2 regions of the Ruminococcus sp. D54t1_190329_F1 genome follow, and region 1 is predicted to be linked to the other one. Evidence: a T-box and tRNA genes for the amino acid it is inferred to sense, from the RefSeq annotation. Region 1 holds a T-box; the other holds one or more tRNA genes.
What was found. A T-box is a leader RNA that pairs with one kind of tRNA and senses whether it is charged. The one in region 1 lies ahead of metG (methionine--tRNA ligase), so its partner is inferred to be a tRNA-Met.

Region 1 (9,283 bases):
CAGTAGCAGAATCCTGCAAAGTATGATTTCTGTGCATCGCGAAGCGTGTTGCTGTGAAGGTCGTGAACAGTAATAATTTCTTCTTGTACTATGCTTTCAGGTAATTGCTTTCCTTCCTCCTATTATTATATGATAACTTATCAGTCTCAAATAAAATTACAAAAAATGAGGGTCAAAGGATGAAGAAAAGAACATTAGCGCTGGCGTTGGCATTGGGGTGTGTATTTATGTCTCCAACGCTTTCCTATGGGGAAGAGAATGCAGAGGTAGTTTCAGAAATAGAAGAGGATTCCAGTACGGATGAAGGAAACAATAACTCCTGGGGAAAAGTTGCGGTAGTAGATGACTTCGGGGATGCAACGGGGCAATCTGTTATAAGTACGGTTGTTTCCGGAACCTTTAGCAACACGGCAACAACCGGTAGTGATCTGCTTGTCACAGCATATATTAATTTTGATGAATTTGATTATTGTTATGATTTATCTTTTAAACTTTTAGAGTATAAGGATACCCCTGCTACTTATTTTTCTTCTGATTCTAAAGAATTGAAAATAAAAGTTGGAAGTATAAATACGGTATATGAATATGGTTTGCTAGGTGAGGAACCCAATGGCAATGTTTATGTCAGCGGATCTTCAGGAGAAGATATTGTGAAATGTTTATATGAAGGAAATGATATACGTTGTGTACTGAATCTTGGTTCATCTAAATATAGCTTTGCATTGGAAGCAGGCAATATCGCAGAGCTAATTGATGAAGGCGGATATGGTGCGCCGTTAGATGAGGAAGGCAGGAAGGAAAGAAAAAGTAAACATGAAATAGAAGAAGCGCAGGAAAGCAGCAGGAAAAAACAGGAAGCAGAGCTTGCACAGGCGGAGAAGGTTATAAAATCCAAAGATGATTTTATTGCTGCATATGTGAATCATACAGATGCGGATAATGACTATGAAAGTGGATTTTATTACTTCAAAGCTCATGCAGACGAGTTTGAGACTTTAACAGAAGAGGAATTATCCTCCATTTTTCCATGCAGATTCCGGTATTATACGGTCAACTGGGCAATTGGCGGAACCACTGGTGCCGGAGACCTTTATGAATATGACGCAGATGGTAATACAAAACAGCTTGGAAGCTTTGGAACAGATGACAGCTATCGCACAAGAGAAGAAATAAATCCCAACTGGCCTGAGATTAATGGAAGCTGGCGAATCGAAGATGGAAAACTGATCCGAACAATTACATCTGGAAATCAGGAAAAACGTTATATTGTGAAATCATTAGACCGTGACGGCTATTATTTATTATGCTTTGAAAGTGCAACCGGCGAGGTGAATGCGGTTATGATGATTGTTTTATATGATGAGAACAATATGCCGTTGTATGAATTTACAGAAAATTAAGTAAAAAATAGAGAGAAAAGCTATGCTGGGAGGGGCTGTGGTCCGCACAAATTAAACGAAAAGGGAGAGACACATTTTGAGAGTTTTTAAGAGTGAAAAATGGGTTAGGGACACCTGATTTACATATTAAAAATGACGGAAGTCTGCCCAAAAAGGGAATCACGAAAGTGATTCCCTTTTATAAAAAGCTTTATTTTATGCGATTCCCCGGTAAAAATTATTCTCCAAAGTATCTCTTAAGAAGACCTGCGAATGCTTTGCCGTGTCTTGCCTCGTCTCTTGCCATTTCATGAACTGTATCATGGATTGCGTCAAGGTTAGCTGCTTTAGCACGTTTCGCAAGATCAGTCTTACCAGCTGTAGCGCCGTTCTCAGCTGCTACACGCATCTCAAGGTTCTTCTTGGTGCTGTCTGTAACAACTTCACCTAATAACTCAGCGAATTTAGCTGCGTGCTCTGCTTCTTCATAAGCAGCTTTCTCATAATACATACCAACTTCCGGATATCCTTCTCTGTGAGCAACACGTGCCATAGCAAGATACATACCAACCTCAGAGCACTCGCCCTCGAAGTTTGCTCTTAAATCAGCAAGGATGTCTTCGCTGACACCTTTAGCAACGCCCACAACATGCTCAGCTGCCCATGCCATTTCATCATCCTGTTTCGTAAATTTCTCAGCCGGAGCCTTGCAGATTGGACATACTTCCGGAGCTGTGTCACCTTCATGAACATAACCACATACACTACATACCCATTTAGCCATAATTAAATTCTCCTTTTCTTATATAAAATTTTTATTTAGTTTTTAATAATAGTAATCATTACTGTTTTATGGTAACATATTGTTTCTTGCTTGTCAAGAGTTATTGAAACTTTTTTCTAACAGGATCGAATGTTCACTTAAAGTTTGGTGCTGTGGCCATTGCTTGTCGAGCGGCTGTAATTCCCTACAGAATAGCTATGATCAGAAAATGAAAAATTTATTCAACTGATTAGTGAGACTCTTCCTTCAGGCATTCCTTGCAAATTCCGAAAAATCTTGCTTTATAATCGGAAATCTGACCATCCTTAAAGTCAGCTGCAATACTCTCAAGGCTTTTATCAATATGTTCGCTGAATACGTCCATCACTCTGCCGCAGCGGGTGCACATAAAGTGACAATGGGGAACGGTGCGGGCATCGAATCGGTCTGCTCCGCCAAAGCTGGAAAGCTTCTGTATTTCACCCAGATCAGCGAGAAGAGAGAGGTTTCGGTATACAGTTCCAAGGCTGATGTTTGGATAAATCTGCTTCATATTCTCATAAACAAAATCAGCGGTGGGATGGTCGGTTCTGCCAGTAAGAAACTCCTTAATAGATTCTCTCTGGCGGCTGTATTTCAATGTGGCCATCTGATTCCTCCTTTCTCTCAATAATAGTAATTGTTACTGATATTAATATACAAGATAATTGCAAATTTGTCAATAGTAATTTGTCTAAATTTACACTAAAATTATAAATATTGCATCGCTGTAAAATGATAAATTTGGGTTTACAAACCCATTAAAATGTGATACGCTCTTTTATATGAATTTATAAGCCAAACCCATAGAAAAAGAGAGTACATTTGCGTACCGCATTACAGAGAATCCCCCGGGAGATGAGCAGTTAAGAGTTGCTTTTCCAGGCTGAGAGGGGGTGTGTATGGAACAGATGGAAGATGGCTTTGGAGGGGCGCAGTTGAAGTAATTTAGGCTGCGACAGGAACGCCTGTTATAGCGTAAGGGTATGAAGGTACCCGGTGAGATTCCCGAAGATGGTTTTTCCATCTGTACCGTGAGGCGGGAATGAATAGAAGTGGTAACACGGGATAACTCGTCTTCTCAGTATATTTGAGAAGACGTTTTTTTATGTTGTGACAGGAAGGAGAAGTTTAACCAGCTCTTTTTGTTACACAGAAAAGGAGGAAATACAATGAGTAAACCAAAATATTACATCACCACAGCCATTGCCTATACATCCGGCAAGCCGCACATTGGCAATACCTACGAGGCTGTTCTGGCAGACGCCATTGCGCGTTATAAAAGACAGCAGGGCTACGACGTATTTTTCCAGACCGGAACTGACGAGCATGGCCAGAAGATTGAGCTGAAAGCAGAAGAAGCAGGTGTTACACCTAAAGAATTCGTTGATAACGTATCCGGTCAGATCAAGAATATCTGGGATCTGATGAATACATCCTATGACAAATTCATCCGTACCACAGATGAAGACCATGAGAAACAGGTTCAGAAGATTTTCAAGAAAATGTATGCAAAAGGGGACATCTACAAGGGAGAGTACGAGGGAATGTACTGTACTCCATGTGAGTCCTTCTTCACAGAATCCCAGCTTGTAGACGGAAAATGTCCGGACTGCGGACGCCCATGCGTACCAGCCAAAGAAGAGGCTTATTTCTTCAAAATGAGCAAATACGCAGACCGTCTGATCGAGCACATTAAGACACATCCGGAATTCATTCAGCCGGAATCCCGTAAGAACGAGATGATGAACAACTTCCTTCTTCCGGGACTTCAGGATCTGTGTGTATCCAGAACCTCTTTCAAATGGGGAATTCCGGTAGACTTTGATCCGAAACACGTTGTGTATGTATGGCTGGACGCACTGACCAATTATATTACCGGAATCGGTTATGATTGTGATGGAGACAATTCTGAACTGTTTAACAAGATGTGGCCTGCAGACCTTCATCTTATTGGAAAAGACATCATCCGTTTCCATACTATTTACTGGCCAATCTTCCTGATGTCACTGGATCTGCCTCTTCCGAAGCAGGTATTCGGTCATCCGTGGCTTCTCCAGGGCGATGGAAAAATGAGCAAATCCAAAGGAAACGTTATCTACGCAGACGAGCTGGTTGATTTCTTCGGCGTTGATGCTGTCCGTTATTTCGTACTTCACGAAATGCCGTTTGACAACGATGGTGTGATAACCTGGGAGCTGATGGTAGAGCGTATGAATTCCGAGCTGGCAAATACTCTTGGAAACCTGGTAAACCGTACCATCTCCATGTCAAACAAATACTTTGGCGGCGTGGTAGAGAATAAAGGCGTAACAGAACCAGTTGACGATGATCTGAAGAACTTCATTCTTTCTGTTCCTGCAAAAGTTGATGCAAAGATGGAGAAACTTCGTGTAGCAGATGCCATCACAGAAGTGTTCACTATTTTCAAACGCTGCAACAAATACATTGATGAGACAATGCCATGGGCACTTGCAAAGGATGAGTCCAAACAGGATCGTCTTGCAACCGTTCTTTACAATCTGGTTGAGGGCATTTGTATTGGAACCACTCTTCTTGAGTCCTTTATGCCGGACACAACCAAGAGAATCCTTGGTCAGTTAAATGCTTCTGAGAGAACTCTTGAGGATCTGAAGACATTTGGACTGTATCCGTCAGGAAACAAGGTAACAGACAAACCGGAGATCCTTTTTGCCCGTATGGACATCAAAGAAGTTATGGAAAAAGTAAACGAGCTTCATCCACCGAAAGAAGAGCCGAAGGAAGAAAAGCCAGAGGAGAAGGTTGTAGATATTGAGGCGAAGCCGGAGATCACATTTGATGATTTTGCAAAGCTTCAGTTCCAGGTTGGTGAGGTTATTGCCTGTGAGGCAGTGAAGAAATCCAAGAAACTTCTTTGCTCTCAGGTTAAGATCGGAAGCCAGGTTCGCCAGATCGTATCTGGAATCAAGGCTTACTATACACCAGAGGAAATGGTTGGCAAAAAGGTTATGGTAGTAACCAACTTAAAACCAGCGAAACTTGCAGGAATTCTTAGTGAGGGAATGATTCTCTGCGCAGAGGATGCTGAGGGAAATGTATGCGTAGTCAGCCCTGAAAAAAATATGCCGACAGGATCTGAAATCTGCTGATTTTGACCGGAAGCGTCCATCTGATATAGCCGGAATATAATATAATAGGTTAATATTGTTATAAAAAGGGACGAATTATGTGTAATAAACTAAGCCATTTTGATAAAAATGGTAATGCTGTTATGGTGGATGTCTCGGATAAACCGATTACCCACAGAACTGCAATTGCAACAGGTTCTATCCAGGTTGGAGCAGAAATCATGGAGCATCTTACTGCAGGCACTGTGGCAAAGGGAGACGTTCTTGGCGTTGCCAGAGTTGCCGGGATCATGTCTGTGAAGCACACCTCGGATCTGGTACCTATGTGCCATCCTTTGCCGGTTACCAAATGTACCATTGATTTCGAAATTGAAAAAGAAAATGGAATTATCCGCACTTTTTGCACTGTGAAGACAGACGGTAAAACCGGTGTGGAAATGGAAGCCCTTACAGGTGTGCAGGTGACTCTTCTTACAATTTATGATATGTGCAAGGCAATCGACAAGCATATGGTGATGACGGATATTCACCTGGTAGAGAAAACTGGCGGTAAGAGTGGAGATTTTTTATTCAAAGAAATAAAAACGAAGGGGGGAGAAAAATGAAACGAGTAGCAATTATCACATCCAGTGATATGGGATATCAGGGCAAGCGGGAAGATTTAAGCGGTCCGGCAATTAAGGAAATCGCAGAAAGAGAAGGCTATCAGGTAGTATCTATGGATATTCTTCCGGATGACCGTGCCATGCTTTCCAGACGAATGGCGGAAATCGCAGATGAGAATCAGGCAGAACTGATTTTGACTACTGGTGGAACAGGTTTTTCCCCGCGGGATGTTATGCCGGAGGCCACCGAAGATATCACAGAACGTAAGGTTCCGGGAATCCCGGAAGCCATCCGCGCCTACAGCATGACGATCACAAAACGCGCCATGCTCAGCCGCGCCACAGCCGGAATCCGGAAAAAGACTCTGATCATTAATCTTCCAGGCAGTCCGAAAGCAGTAAAGGAGAGTCTGGAATACATTATTGGAGCTCTTGGTCATGGCATTGAGATTATGACCGGGGAAGCTGGAAATTGTGCAAGGCAGTAAATATTCATAAATTTTATAGTAAATGAGAATCCCCTCCACTATGCAGCAGTTGCTTTTGTGGAGGGGATTCTTAGTTTGTGGGCTGGCGAAGACTGCTTATGGCTGCTCTTTCATAGTTTTAAAATACTGGCTTGTTACAATCAGTGAATTGTGCACCATATCTTCCAGTGCCTGATCGGTAAAATATGCGGCGTGAGGCAGCATAAGTACATTAGAGACTGTTTGAAAAATCATTCTCGCAATCTGCACGCCCCACTTTGCGGGAGATTTCACCCGAATTCGGTTGCCGTAGCCCGCTACGGCGCCCTCATCCGGACAAAATCTCCCACAAATTGTGACGCACATCTTGCAGAAAGCCTTTTTCAAACACGCTCTAGGAAGATCTATAATCCGAAATTTTTACGAATTATATTTGCAAGCAGCTCTGCAGTACCGTCAATTCCGAAATTGTTGCTGTTCAGCATCAAATCCATATATTCGGTACTTCCTGGCTGTTGACCAAATGTCGCAATCAGTTCGCTGATGCTGTTGTATGCAGGTTCAAAAGCAGAAGTGTCAGGCGTGTTTTCAAAGTATTCCAAAACGTAGCTGACGGCAGCGGCAGTACCATAGGTAAGTCCGTCCTCGTCCAGATCAAATTCCGGGGTATGGTGATTAGCGCCGGAACCTAATTCGTCATTTTTTATTCCCACGAAGGTTTCTACACCTGGAAACAGGCTGCACATATAACTGAAGGTTTCAGATGCCATCCATGGCTCACAATCATATATGACATCTTCGCCGATCTGTTTCTTGATCGAATCAAGATAGGTTTTTCTGCATGCAGGATAGTTCTCTGTAGGTAAAAGCTGTTCCAGCAATTTAAACTGGTAGGTACAGTAATTAAGAGGACAAATTGCAGCAACAATTCGTTCAAATTCTTTGATAAATTCTTCTCCGCTGTTTCGATCCATCATTCGGATGCTTCCTTCGCAGGTAAGCTTGTCGGGAATCAGGTTAAAGGTTGCTCCTGCATTGACAGAGCCCAGAGACCAGGTCAGAACGGTGTTTGGCTTTATGTATTTTAGCCGGAGTGTATCAAGGTTGGAATATATGTCATGGAAACAGTCAATTACACTGTGGGCAAGATCCGGTCTGGAACCGTGTCCGCCTTTTCCGTTTATTTCAAGTACGAAGTGGTAAAGGCCTGACATGGCAGAACCCTGGCAGCAGGAAAGTTTTCCTGTGGGAATGTCCCAACGCACATGAGAGGCGTAGCAGGTGTCAAACTTCATGTCCTTTTCTGCCATATAAGCCAGAAGCTTTTCTATATTCCGATGTCCTTCTTCTCCTTCCTCAAACATAAGGACAACGCGTCCATTTAGGGATGCTTCCATATTCTTCAGTATTTTTGCGGCGCTAAGAAGCATAGCAATGTGGCCGTCATGGCCGCAGCCATGCATAACACCAGGATTTTTGGAAATACATACTTTTTTATTCTTTAGATTAGTCTCGGATTCCAGTATGGGAAGTGCATCGATGTCGGATCTGAGAAGAACTGTTTTTCCGGTACTGTCTCCGTTTATATATGCAAAAATGCTACCGCCTGGTACCTAGACATAAGGAATATCAATTTTTTCAAGCTTCACATTATCTGTCGAATCTTCTGAATTGTCAAGTATTTTTTTGTGTTTTTGAAATTGTGTTTAAAATAGTTCGATGTTCGTTCTATTCACAGTAACAACTAAAATAGAACTTCCAAAAAGAGGTTTATAACACTTTACTGGTATGATTTTAGTATGCTATAATTGTTGTATTTCAAAGAAAAATGAGGCAGAAAAATGATATTTGATACACATGCACATTATGATGATGAGGCATTTGACGAAGACAGAGATCAGCTCCTTTCTTCCATGAAAGACGGGGGAGTGGGCTGTATTGTAAATGTGTGCGCGTCAGCCGGGGGATTTGGCGGGACCTTGGAATTGATGAAAGCGTATCCTTTTGTGTATGGCGCAGTGGGGGTTCATCCCGACGATGCAGGAATTATGACACAGGATACTCTGGATGAGATCCGGCGTCTTTCCCATATGGAGAAAATGGTCGCCATCGGAGAAATCGGTCTGGATTACTACTGGCATAAGGAAGAGGCAGAGCATAAACAGCAGCAGGAGATGTTCCGGGCGCAGATGGACATTGCTAGGGAGGAGAAGCTGCCATTTATGATCCACAGCCGGGATGCAGCCGAGGACACTCTGGAGATTGTAAAGGAATATATGAAAAAAGATATGTCCGGAGGAATCATTCACTGCTTTTCCTACAGTAAGGAGATTGCGGCGGAATATTTGAAAATGGGACTTTATCTTGGCATTGGCGGCGTGCTTACTTTCAAAAATGCAAAGAAGCTGAAAGAAGTAGCTGCCATAGCGCCGCTGTCCCAGATCGTTCTGGAAACGGACTGCCCTTATATGGCACCGGAGCCCAATCGAGGCAGGAGAAATTCTTCCTTGAATTTGCCCTATGTTGCAGAAGCCCTGGCTCAGATTAAGGGAATTACTGCAGAAGAAGTAATTGCAGTGACGGAAGAGAATGCGAAGCGGTTATTATTCAGAGCGTAAATTTTGACGGACAAGGAGACAAGTAGTGCAAAGTCAGTTAGTATTTCAGGAAGAAAAAGAGAGGGAACGACTGAGAAGACAGAATTTGCTGTTGTCACAGGCAGAGAAACCTGCGTTAGAGCATTTTTTTAAGGGAAAATCAGAACTCTCTGTTCTGGATATTGGCTGCAATGATGGAGCCAGAACCTTTCACCGCTTTTCAGATGACAGGATTTCCAGGGTGATTGGCCTGGAGTATAATCAGCAGCTTGTGGAAAGAGCCAACAGTCAGTTCGGAAATACTAAATTTTCTTTTTATCAGA
Region 2 (9,283 bases), on a different contig from region 1:
TCATAGTAGATTGGAAGGTTTGCAAGGTGTGTTTTGAATCTCCAGTCAGAGGATCCGTCCATACCAGCGCTTGTGAAAGCACCTTTCACTCCAAGCTCATCTTTTCTTGCCTGGATGTCATCCGCAACCTTCTTCAGATCATCAAAGCTCTTGATGTCATCTACTGTGTAGCCTGCTTTTTCCAGTAAGGTTTTGTTTACGATCAGTCCATAGGACTCGATTACGTATGCAATACCATCAACTGCATCACCGTCTTTTACAGTGTAAGCATCAGATGTAAGCTGTGAGTAGATATCAGATCCGGACAGATCATAGCAATAATCCTTCCAGTTCTTAAGTCCTACTGGTCCATTTACCTGGAAAAGTGTAGGAGCATCGCTCTTAGCCATCTCAGACTGAAGTGTGGTCTCATACTGTCCGGAAGCTGCTGTAACAACTGTTACCGGAACGCCTGTCTCTTCTGTATATTTTGCTGCCAGGTTCTGCCATGCTTCATCCTGCTCTGGTTTGAAGTTTAAGTAGTAAACCTTTCCAGCTGCATCATCAGCCATAACCGGTAATGCCGGTACCATAGAAGCTGCCATAACTGCGCTAAGTCCCATTGCTGCGATTTTTCTCATCTTCATAATTTTACTCTCCTTTTCTTTGAGAACCGTTTCTTAAGATGTTTATATAATACTGATTTTTCTGTTAAAAAACCATGATAAAAAATCAAGAAACATGTTCATTTTTTTAGAGAGTGATATTTGAATATGGACATTTTGTCGCAACTTGTACAAAACATTACAATTTTTATCAGATCCAGACTTTGAATAATAATTCGGGTCACAAGCCAGAACCTATTGGAAAAAGCAGTCTGTGAAACATCTCATATATGCAAAAGAGGACTGCTTGCGCAGTCCCCTTTCTCTTTCCGCATGTGCGGAGAAAAATCATATTCAGGCTTTTCCAACGGATCCGAAGATTTCCATTTTCTCTTTAACAGTAGCCTTGATTGCATCGAAGCCAGGTGCAAGAAGCTTACGTGGGTCATATCCTTTACCCTGCTGATCTTTGCCTTCCTCGATGTATTTACGTGTAGCTTCTGCAAAAGAAAGCTGGCACTCTGTGTTAACATTGATCTTGGAAACTCCAAGGTCGATAGCTTTCTTGATCATGTCTGTAGGAATACCTGTACCACCGTGAAGTACTAACGGCATATCACCTGTAAGCTGCTGGATTGCATCCAGAGTCTCAAAGCTTAAGCCCTTCCAGTTAGCTGGATATTTACCATGAATGTTACCAATACCTGCTGCCAGGAAATCGATACCAAGATCAGCGATCATCTTGCATTCCTTAGGATCTGCGCACTCGCCCATACCGATAACGCCATCTTCCTCACCACCGATGGAGCCAACCTCTGCCTCTAAGGACATTCCATGCTCTCTTGTGATCTTAACCAGTTCTTTAGTCTTAGCAACGTTCTCTTCGATCGGGTAATGAGAACCGTCGAACATGATGGATGAGAATCCAGCCTCAACACATTTCAGGCATCCTTCATATGAACCGTGATCCAGGTGAAGTGCAACCGGAACAGTGATCTTCTGCTCTTCCATCATACCTTTAACCATTCCAACAACGGTCTTATAACCAGCCATGTACTTACCAGCGCCTTCGGAAACGCCCAGAATAACCGGGGAATTCAGTTCCTGTGCTGTAAGCAGAATAGCCTTTGTCCACTCAAGGTTGTTGATATTGAACTGACCTACTGCATAATGTCCAGCTTTTGCTTTTTTCAGCATTTCTGTTGCATTAACTAACTCATACATGATAAAATTCCTCCTATCTTTGGAAACACCTTAACTATTTCCATTGTCTGTAGTTTAGCAGATTTTTCCCCATTCGTCTACCTCTTTGCAAAAAAAATGAGTTATTGATTCTTTTTTCATTCACCTGGAGCGTGTTTGAAAAAGGCTTTCTGCAAGATGTGCGTCACAATTTGTGGAAGATTTTGCCCGGATGAGGGCACCGTAGCGGGCTATGGCAACTGAATTCGAGCAAAATATACTGCAAAGTGGGGCGTGCAGATTGCGGGAATGCTTTTTCAAACACGCTCTGGCACACAAAATATCCAAAAAACCGAAAAAATATCTTGCAAAAACTTTCTTCTTTGTATATAATAAATTCGTTCACGGATGGATTCCCGAGTGGCCAAAGGGGACAGACTGTAAATCTGCTGGCGATGCCTTCGAAGGTTCGAATCCTTCTCCATCCATTTGATGAATATAATTCATCTGTTGTAGCCAGTGGTTACGTGCCGATGTGGCTCAATTGGCAGAGCAGCTGATTTGTAATCAGCAGGTTATCGGTTCGAGTCCGATCATCGGCTTTTGGTTTTAAAAGAATATATCGCGGGATGGAGCAGTCTGGAAGCTCGTCGGGCTCATAACCCGAAGGTCATAGGTTCAAATCCTATTCCCGCTACTTATGCCCAGATAGCTCAGTTGGTAGAGCAGAGGACTGAAAATCCTCGTGTCGCTGGTTCGATTCCGGCTCTGGGCATTTTAAATGCCGAAGGTTGTTTAGGAAAAAACTTGGCGTTTAAGATGTGAAATATATGACAAATTTAACATGGAGCATTAGCTCAGTTGGTAGAGCACTTGACTTTTAATCAAGTTGTCCGGGGTTCGAATCCCCGATGCTTCACTTCACAGAATGCCGGAAATCCTTTATTTGTAAGGGTTTCCGGTCTTTTTTTATAACTCCTAAATAACACCAAGTAATCGTGAGTAAATGTCCCATTGAAAACAAGATGTCTCAAATGTGTCTCAGATAAAAATGAAATCCACGCTTTTATCTTTTTATTTTCTTTAAATCAAAATTTGATTACAAAGAAAATTGAGTTGATTTTAAAGCGTGGATTTTATTTATTTAGAAGTTATTTGCTATGAAAGTCCCATCCGTTATCCATGAATTCGCTTATGCAAGCATGGTTCATTCATGGATATCGGACGGAATTTTTGAGTACTTTTTTAATGTGTCAAAGCATTATGGACGTATGATAGTGCCTGCGTTTTCCATAATTTCTACGATTTCGTACATGTTGGTAACGCTGCCGACTGCCAGGCTTTCTTTCAGGCCGTAGAAGTCAAGGCAGGTACCGCAGGTGAGGATTTTTACTCCTTCTGCTTCTAAAGATTTCAGATCTTCCAGGGAATCGGAGTCTTCGCAGGTAAGGGATGCTCCGGAGTTGTAGCACAGAATGATCTCTGGGAGCTGATCCTGTTTGGTGAGAGCGAAAATGAAGGATTTCATAAGAATCTTTCCAAGCTGTTCTTCACCATTTCCCATGGTATTGGCGGAAAGGACGGCTACAAGACCATGTTTCTTGGAATCCGGGGTGCAGGCGGGAGCGGCGGATTCAGCTGCTGGTGTTGAGGTTGTGCTGTTTTCCGGAATCTGGAAGGTTACGGTGAAATCTTTCTCTGTTTTTTTCTCAGAAGAGACTGTAAAGCCTTTGCTGTTGCCAAATTTGGTAAGGTTCTGGACGGCAATTTCATTGTCAACGAGAATGATAAGGGTACCGCCATTTGTCATTTCTTCGGATTCTTTCTTTGCGTTTACAACTGGGAGTGGGCAGGCCATTCCTCTCGCATCAAATGTTTTGTTTTCCATGTGTAATTTCTCCTACTATCTATATTGTATTTTTTTAATTGACATTTTTTAACAGACTCTATAATACAGCATATATTAAGTAATGGATACTCTGACACAGTAAATTTTTAATATATTGCGTAAGTAATGCTGAAAATTAATTTGTACTGCATTAGAGCCTGTTTAATAATTAAATTATACACTCATATATGCCCTCAGGATCCAGGTCTTGCTCCTGAAGTAGTTTCTCAAGGGCAGTGCGGCTTGTGGGGGGCGCACACCAGGAAAGTCCGCAGCTGGCAGAGATACTTCTTGGAACCGGAATCAGTCTTCCTGGAGCACCAGTGGCTTTGCAGGATTTCTCCATGGCGATGGCGTCAGTGGTGCAGCGAAAGGTGATGATTAAGCGTTTTTCCTGGGAAATCATGGGGTACCTCCTGATTGACCGCATATTTGGTCGTAAAAAATTTTCTTTCTATTAAAGTGCGATATATGGTGCATTACAAACTTTCTGCAGAATAGGAAGTGGTCGTTGTTTCACTGGGTTCTGCTGAAAGTTCTCCGCAATCTGATTCATTTAAGAATGAAACTGATCTCTGTTCCGGAGCCACTTCAGCAGGTGTCACCAGATACCCATGCGAAACCGGTTCAATAGTCTGTTCCATTACCCTGTGAAGGAGCTCCAGGCCGCCTGTGCCCTTGAAGGCTCCATAGAGAAAGTTGTTGGAGATTTCTTCGGTGATGGATTCCAGGCCTTCCATGATCATGCCTTTGCCTGGTGTTTCGTACCAGCGGATGAGAATTTCATCTTCGGGAAGGAAGAAAATGTTGATTTTTCTTCGAACACATTCTTCAAGGAAGGTGAAGTCCAGCTTCAGGACGGCGGTTCCGTTTTCATCTGTAGTGAATTCTCCGGAGGCTGCAATCAGATAGCTTTCCTCGTGGAGGGTAAGCCAGGATTCTTTGAATTTTCCAAGTCCTGTCGGGATGTTATGCCATTCGCCGGATTCCAGAAAGTTTACGGAGAAATTGCCTTTTTCACAGGAGAATGAAATCTTTTGCACACCTTCCGTCATATTATTGTGGAAAATCTGGATAAACAGCGGGAAAAGACCAATGCTCTGTGGAGAAAGTTCAAAAACTTTGCCATTAAGCTGTTGGGTGAACTGGTAAGGATTCGGCGCAGGAAGTCCTTTCACGTAATTCCAGGTATTAGGTCGTGTATTGGTGCTGCGGCGGAGTCCGGGCGGATTCTTTTTCCAGCCGCCCTTTCGGAGAGAAGGAAGTGTCTGAGGTGCTTGAATGCCGTTTTCAAGCTCTGCAGTCAGGCGGTTCAGGAGTGTCTGGGCGCATGGGTTTTCAGGCAGAATATCTGCAGGATGAAAGTTGCGCGGAAAGTGCTTGCGGATAATGTTCAGCATGACGCAGTTCTGGAAAAGTTCGTTATTTCCGGCATTTGTGACTACAACCATGTTCATGTCAGGGTAAACGATCACATTCTGACCAAGCATTCCATTGAATTCAAAGCTGCCCGGGCGAGCCTCCATCCACAGCTGGTAGCCATAGCCGAAAGTACCTTCGATGCTTTCCTTATGCTTAGCAGTGGAGACTTCAACCCAGAATTCCGGGATAATCTGCTGATCGTTCCATTTACCCTTCTGAAGATAAAGCTGACCTAATTTAGCCATGTCCTCAGTGCAGAGGAAAAGTCCCCAGCCGCCCTTGGTAATGCCTTTAGGGCAGGTTTCCCAGAAATAGCGGGTGATTCCAAGGGGAGCAAAAAGCCGTGGTTCCAGGTACTCGGTAAGTGACTGGCCGGTGCGTTCCGTGACGATGGCGGACAGAACGTAGGTATTCAGGCTGTTGTACTGGAAATTTTCCCCGGGGGTGCCGGTGATGGAAGAATTCAGGTAGCTGGTGAGCCAGTCGTTTCCAGAGACGATCCCGGATTCGTTGAAAGTGACGCCGCTGGTCATTGTGAGAAGATTTTCTACAGTGACTTTAGGGCGGAAAATCTTGTTAAAGGTGTTCAGCTTTTTCTGGAAAATGTCGTAAATGTTCTCGTCCAGGGAAAGCTTGCCTTCCTCTACCAGAAGACCAATTGCCATGCCGGTGATGCTTTTGCACATGGAATGGGTCACATGCCAGATTCGGCTGCGGTAGGGGGCGAAATTGGCCTCGCAGATGACCTTTCCATTTCGGAGAACCATGAAATGGTGCATATCTGTATAGTGTGAAGTGTCCAGATCCCGCAGCAGGTCGGCCAGCATGTCAGAGGAAATACCCTGACTCTCCGGCGTGGCGCGGGGAAATGGCTGCTCGTATGGTTTGTCAAATGGAAATTTAGGCTTTTGCGGGAAGAAATCTACCCGGCTGGCTCCGTCCGTTTTTCCCAGGATAATGTTTGTAATCAGTTCTGCAACTGCAATCTGTTCTTTTGCCATAAGGTGCTCCTTTCTTTGGGAAAGCGGTAAAAGTTGTTGTTAGGGTTATTGTAGCAGTGGGGGACAAGTGTGTCAATAAGGTGTGAAATAGGGAAAATTTATAAAAAATGGTTCTATAGGTTGTATTGGCAGACATAAATATAACTAGAGTCTGTTTGAAAAATCATTCCCGCAATCTGCACGCCCCACTTTGCGGTATATTTCACCCGAATTCGGTTGCCGTAGCCCGCTACGGTGCCCTCATCCGGGCAAAATCTCCCACAAATTGTGACGCACATCTTGCAGAAAGCCCTTTTCAAACATGCTCTAGACCCTGCACAATCATGAAAAGTGCGCAGTTCGCAGATGAGTTTTTTCAGGCATATTCTGGCGGCTGTTTGCTGTTAGCTGTTCGTGCAGTCTGCCGGAGGCAGAAAAAGTGCCTGAAATGGTACAAAGTTAATTGCATTAGGAGACAGCGGCGGTGATGAGCTTTTGGATTTTGGACAGGCATGACAAGAAGGAGGACCTTTATGAGATTATTGAAAAAATATTTCAACCGGGAAAATAAATTCAGTTTGAAAGAACGTTTCAATATGGTGATGACTGTGGTGACTTGCTTTTTCATGGGAGTGATGGGTGAAAATGGACGGGGTATGCAGGGAATAAAGGGACTGATTGGTGGAATCGGCGGACTGGCTGTAAGGATGAATGGATGGCTGAGTGTGGTGACTGGCTGGGAGTTGGGCGCGCATGAAGCACATGGAATATATGAAAAAGGTATAGTGGGAAGATTTTTCCAGGGAAAGATGCTGGAAGGAATAGATGTGGTGAAGCGTGGACAGGCTTTAGTGGAAAGGGCTGGGCTGCGAGGAAGAAGGGGAAATCGGATACGGGATGTTTCACATGAGAAGGGACTGCCTTGCATGGAACGATGGGTGTGCAGAGGCAGTCCGTAGGGGCATAATCGGTTGATTTAATGTAACTGTGAACTATGTTCACGAAAACATCTCGCGGTATAGTATCTGCGGAAAAGTTACATTAATTGTTAAAATGAACTGTAATCGGACAGATTTCGCTGTTGGTGCCGACTCTCATGTTCGGCCCCCAGATTCCGGCTCCGGAAGTGACAATGTTGTGCATATTTCCTTTTCGAAGGTAGCCACAGGAATTTTCCCAGAATAGATGGATAATCAGGTTTCCGGGGAAAATCTGGCCGTCATGGGTGTGACCACAAAGGTCAAGGTCAACACCGGCAGCTGCTGTCTCGTCCAATTCTTTTGGCTGATGGTCAATGAAAATAATTGGTTTTCCCTGGTCCAGCGATTCGGTAAGCTGGGCCGGAGTGGCTCTGGAGCCTTCTACTTTTTCACAGCGGGAGGCATCCCGGCGGCCGACAATATAAAATTTGTTGTCGATCAGAACAGATTCATCGTCTAGCAGGTGAATTCCTGCGTCTGTAAGAAATTCTTCCATTCTGGGATCGTTGTAGTTATCTTCTGTTCCGTTGAAGGTGAAACCTGCCAGGATTGGTTCGTTCAGGTCGTGATTGCCCCAGCAGGCGTAAACTCCATATTTGGACTTAATTCCTTTTAAAATTTCTTTTAATTTATCTGGTTTGGAAATGGCGTCATATTCATTATCGAAAATATCACCTGCGATACAGACTACATCTGGATTTTCAGTATTGATCTTTTTCACAATTCGTTTTGCCTGGGCGGTTCCCATGCTGTAGCCGAAATGGGTATCAGCGAGAAGGACTATTTTCAGGGAATCCATGCCGTCAACTGTTTTTTCAACGTTTATCTCATAAGGTGTAGTTTTCACATGGGTTACATGAAGGATTCCGTAAACACTGAGGCTGATGATCAGTATGGTGCAGATCAGGCCTGTGATGACGAAAGTGCTGCGGTGCCCGATAAACGGGGCATGGAATATGTATTTCAGTATCAGACGGCCAAAATCAACGACAGCGATTACCAGCAGAATATAGATGAAAGTTCCGAGAAAATAGTTACCTGTATGCTTGAGAATACGGTGCAGGTTGGCCGGCTTTTTGATGAGAAAGCCGGTGAGCAGGGCTGTTGCTAATATTATGTAAACTCCTATAAAGGAAGCGCGAAATGCCATTGTCTGAAAAAGTCTGTGACAGGCGCCCATCCATCGTATCATCCAACGGACAACGTATGCATTGATCAAGATGTATAGGGGTGCGAGAAAGAGTGCGGCCATAGAAAAACCTCCGTTATATTTACTTTGAAAATTAGCAGTTACACGCTTTGTTACCGTGTCTGCGCAACAATGGGTACAGTATACTACGGTTAATAAGTTTTTGCAATTGTGCATATAATAGGGAGAAATGAGAGAGTCAGGAGAGCTGTTGCTTATGCGGCAAAGCGAGAAAGATTCCTGAAACCGGGAACATCAGGTATGCCGATTATTTTTAAGCAATGGCAAAGTGCAGGAAATATATGAGAAAATGGTTTCGGAGCTTTTATTCTTCAGGGCTGTTTATTCCATTCATTTTATTATTGCCGTATATGTGTACAATCGCCTTGAATGGGGCGGATAAAGCACTTTTACTGCATTCTCCGGGGGTGGAGGATATGGTTCCGCTGATGTTGATGGTACAGATGAAAGGGGATTATGCGGAGGAAGCGGTGAAAGCTCAGGCGGTGATTGCAAGGTCGGAGGTGTACAGGCGGCTGGAGGAGGGGGAAAGTGAAGGAGAAATTCTGGATGAAGTAAGTGAAAGTATCGCAGGGAAAAACAGGGAAAGAAGAGTTGAGCAAATGACAGCTGCGACAGAAGATGAAGAGGTGTTATCCTTCCGAATAGCAGAATTAAATAGTGGCAGGAGTTTTGTTGTTGGATATGGAGGCGTTTGGAAATTACTGAGTGCGGTGGATAAGCTGCAGCAGTATGGAGCAGCGGCAGAGGCAACGGCCGGGCAGGTTCTTACATATAATGGAAAGCTGAAATTAGTTCCGTATCATGAGATCAGCAGCGGTAAAACCAGGGATGGGACAGAAGTTTTTCACAGTGCAGAATATGGCTATCTGAAATCAGTGGAAAGCAGTCAGGACAGGGAGGCTCCAGGCTATGTAAACAGTGCATATGTGCCTGCCAGTCAGCTTCCTGCGAAGCTGATGGTCAAAAAGCGAGATAGTGCCGGTTATGTGACTGCGCTGACAGCTGATGGAAACTGGCTTGAGGGTGAGACTTTT

Region 2: it has a tRNA-Met gene. The T-box ahead of metG (methionine--tRNA ligase) is inferred to sense a tRNA for this amino acid. The anticodon was not compared.

Annotation. Positions count from the first base shown of each region.
Region 1 is NZ_JADNDC010000023.1:29,738-39,020, reverse strand. It holds gene I2D69_RS11905 (hypothetical protein) at 180-1,400, shown strand; gene I2D69_RS11900 (NADH peroxidase) at 1,618-2,163, opposite strand; gene I2D69_RS11895 (transcriptional repressor) at 2,393-2,791, opposite strand; T-box leader at 2,980-3,265, shown strand; gene metG (methionine--tRNA ligase) at 3,354-5,312, shown strand; gene moaC (cyclic pyranopterin monophosphate synthase MoaC) at 5,390-5,896, shown strand; gene I2D69_RS11880 (MogA/MoaB family molybdenum cofactor biosynthesis protein) at 5,893-6,384, shown strand; gene I2D69_RS21105 (DUF6783 domain-containing protein) at 6,481-6,729, opposite strand; gene I2D69_RS21100 (DUF6783 domain-containing protein) at 6,628-6,882, shown strand; gene I2D69_RS11870 (amidohydrolase) at 6,768-7,961, opposite strand; gene I2D69_RS11865 (TatD family hydrolase) at 8,205-8,981, shown strand; gene I2D69_RS11860 (class I SAM-dependent methyltransferase) at 9,007-9,283, shown strand, end outside.
Region 2 is NZ_JADNDC010000012.1:10,654-19,936, reverse strand. It holds gene I2D69_RS07180 (ABC transporter substrate-binding protein) at 1-626, opposite strand, end outside; gene fba (class II fructose-1,6-bisphosphate aldolase) at 939-1,808, opposite strand; partial or broken gene I2D69_RS20895 (DUF6783 domain-containing protein) at 1,929-2,027, opposite strand; partial or broken gene I2D69_RS20890 (DUF6783 domain-containing protein) at 2,004-2,159, shown strand; tRNA gene I2D69_RS07170 (tRNA-Tyr) at 2,173-2,254, shown strand; tRNA gene I2D69_RS07165 (tRNA-Thr) at 2,296-2,368, shown strand; tRNA gene I2D69_RS07160 (tRNA-Met) at 2,390-2,463, shown strand; tRNA gene I2D69_RS07155 (tRNA-Phe) at 2,469-2,541, shown strand; tRNA gene I2D69_RS07150 (tRNA-Lys) at 2,613-2,685, shown strand; gene yedF (sulfurtransferase-like selenium metabolism protein YedF) at 3,028-3,654, opposite strand; gene I2D69_RS07140 (DUF3343 domain-containing protein) at 3,824-4,060, opposite strand; gene I2D69_RS07135 (serine hydrolase) at 4,134-6,077, opposite strand; gene I2D69_RS20885 (DUF6783 domain-containing protein) at 6,191-6,343, opposite strand; gene I2D69_RS20880 (DUF6783 domain-containing protein) at 6,275-6,544, shown strand; gene I2D69_RS07130 (hypothetical protein) at 6,590-7,015, shown strand; gene I2D69_RS07125 (metallophosphoesterase) at 7,098-7,883, opposite strand; gene I2D69_RS20875 (hypothetical protein) at 7,884-8,147, shown strand; gene I2D69_RS07120 (SpoIID/LytB domain-containing protein) at 8,528-9,283, shown strand, end outside.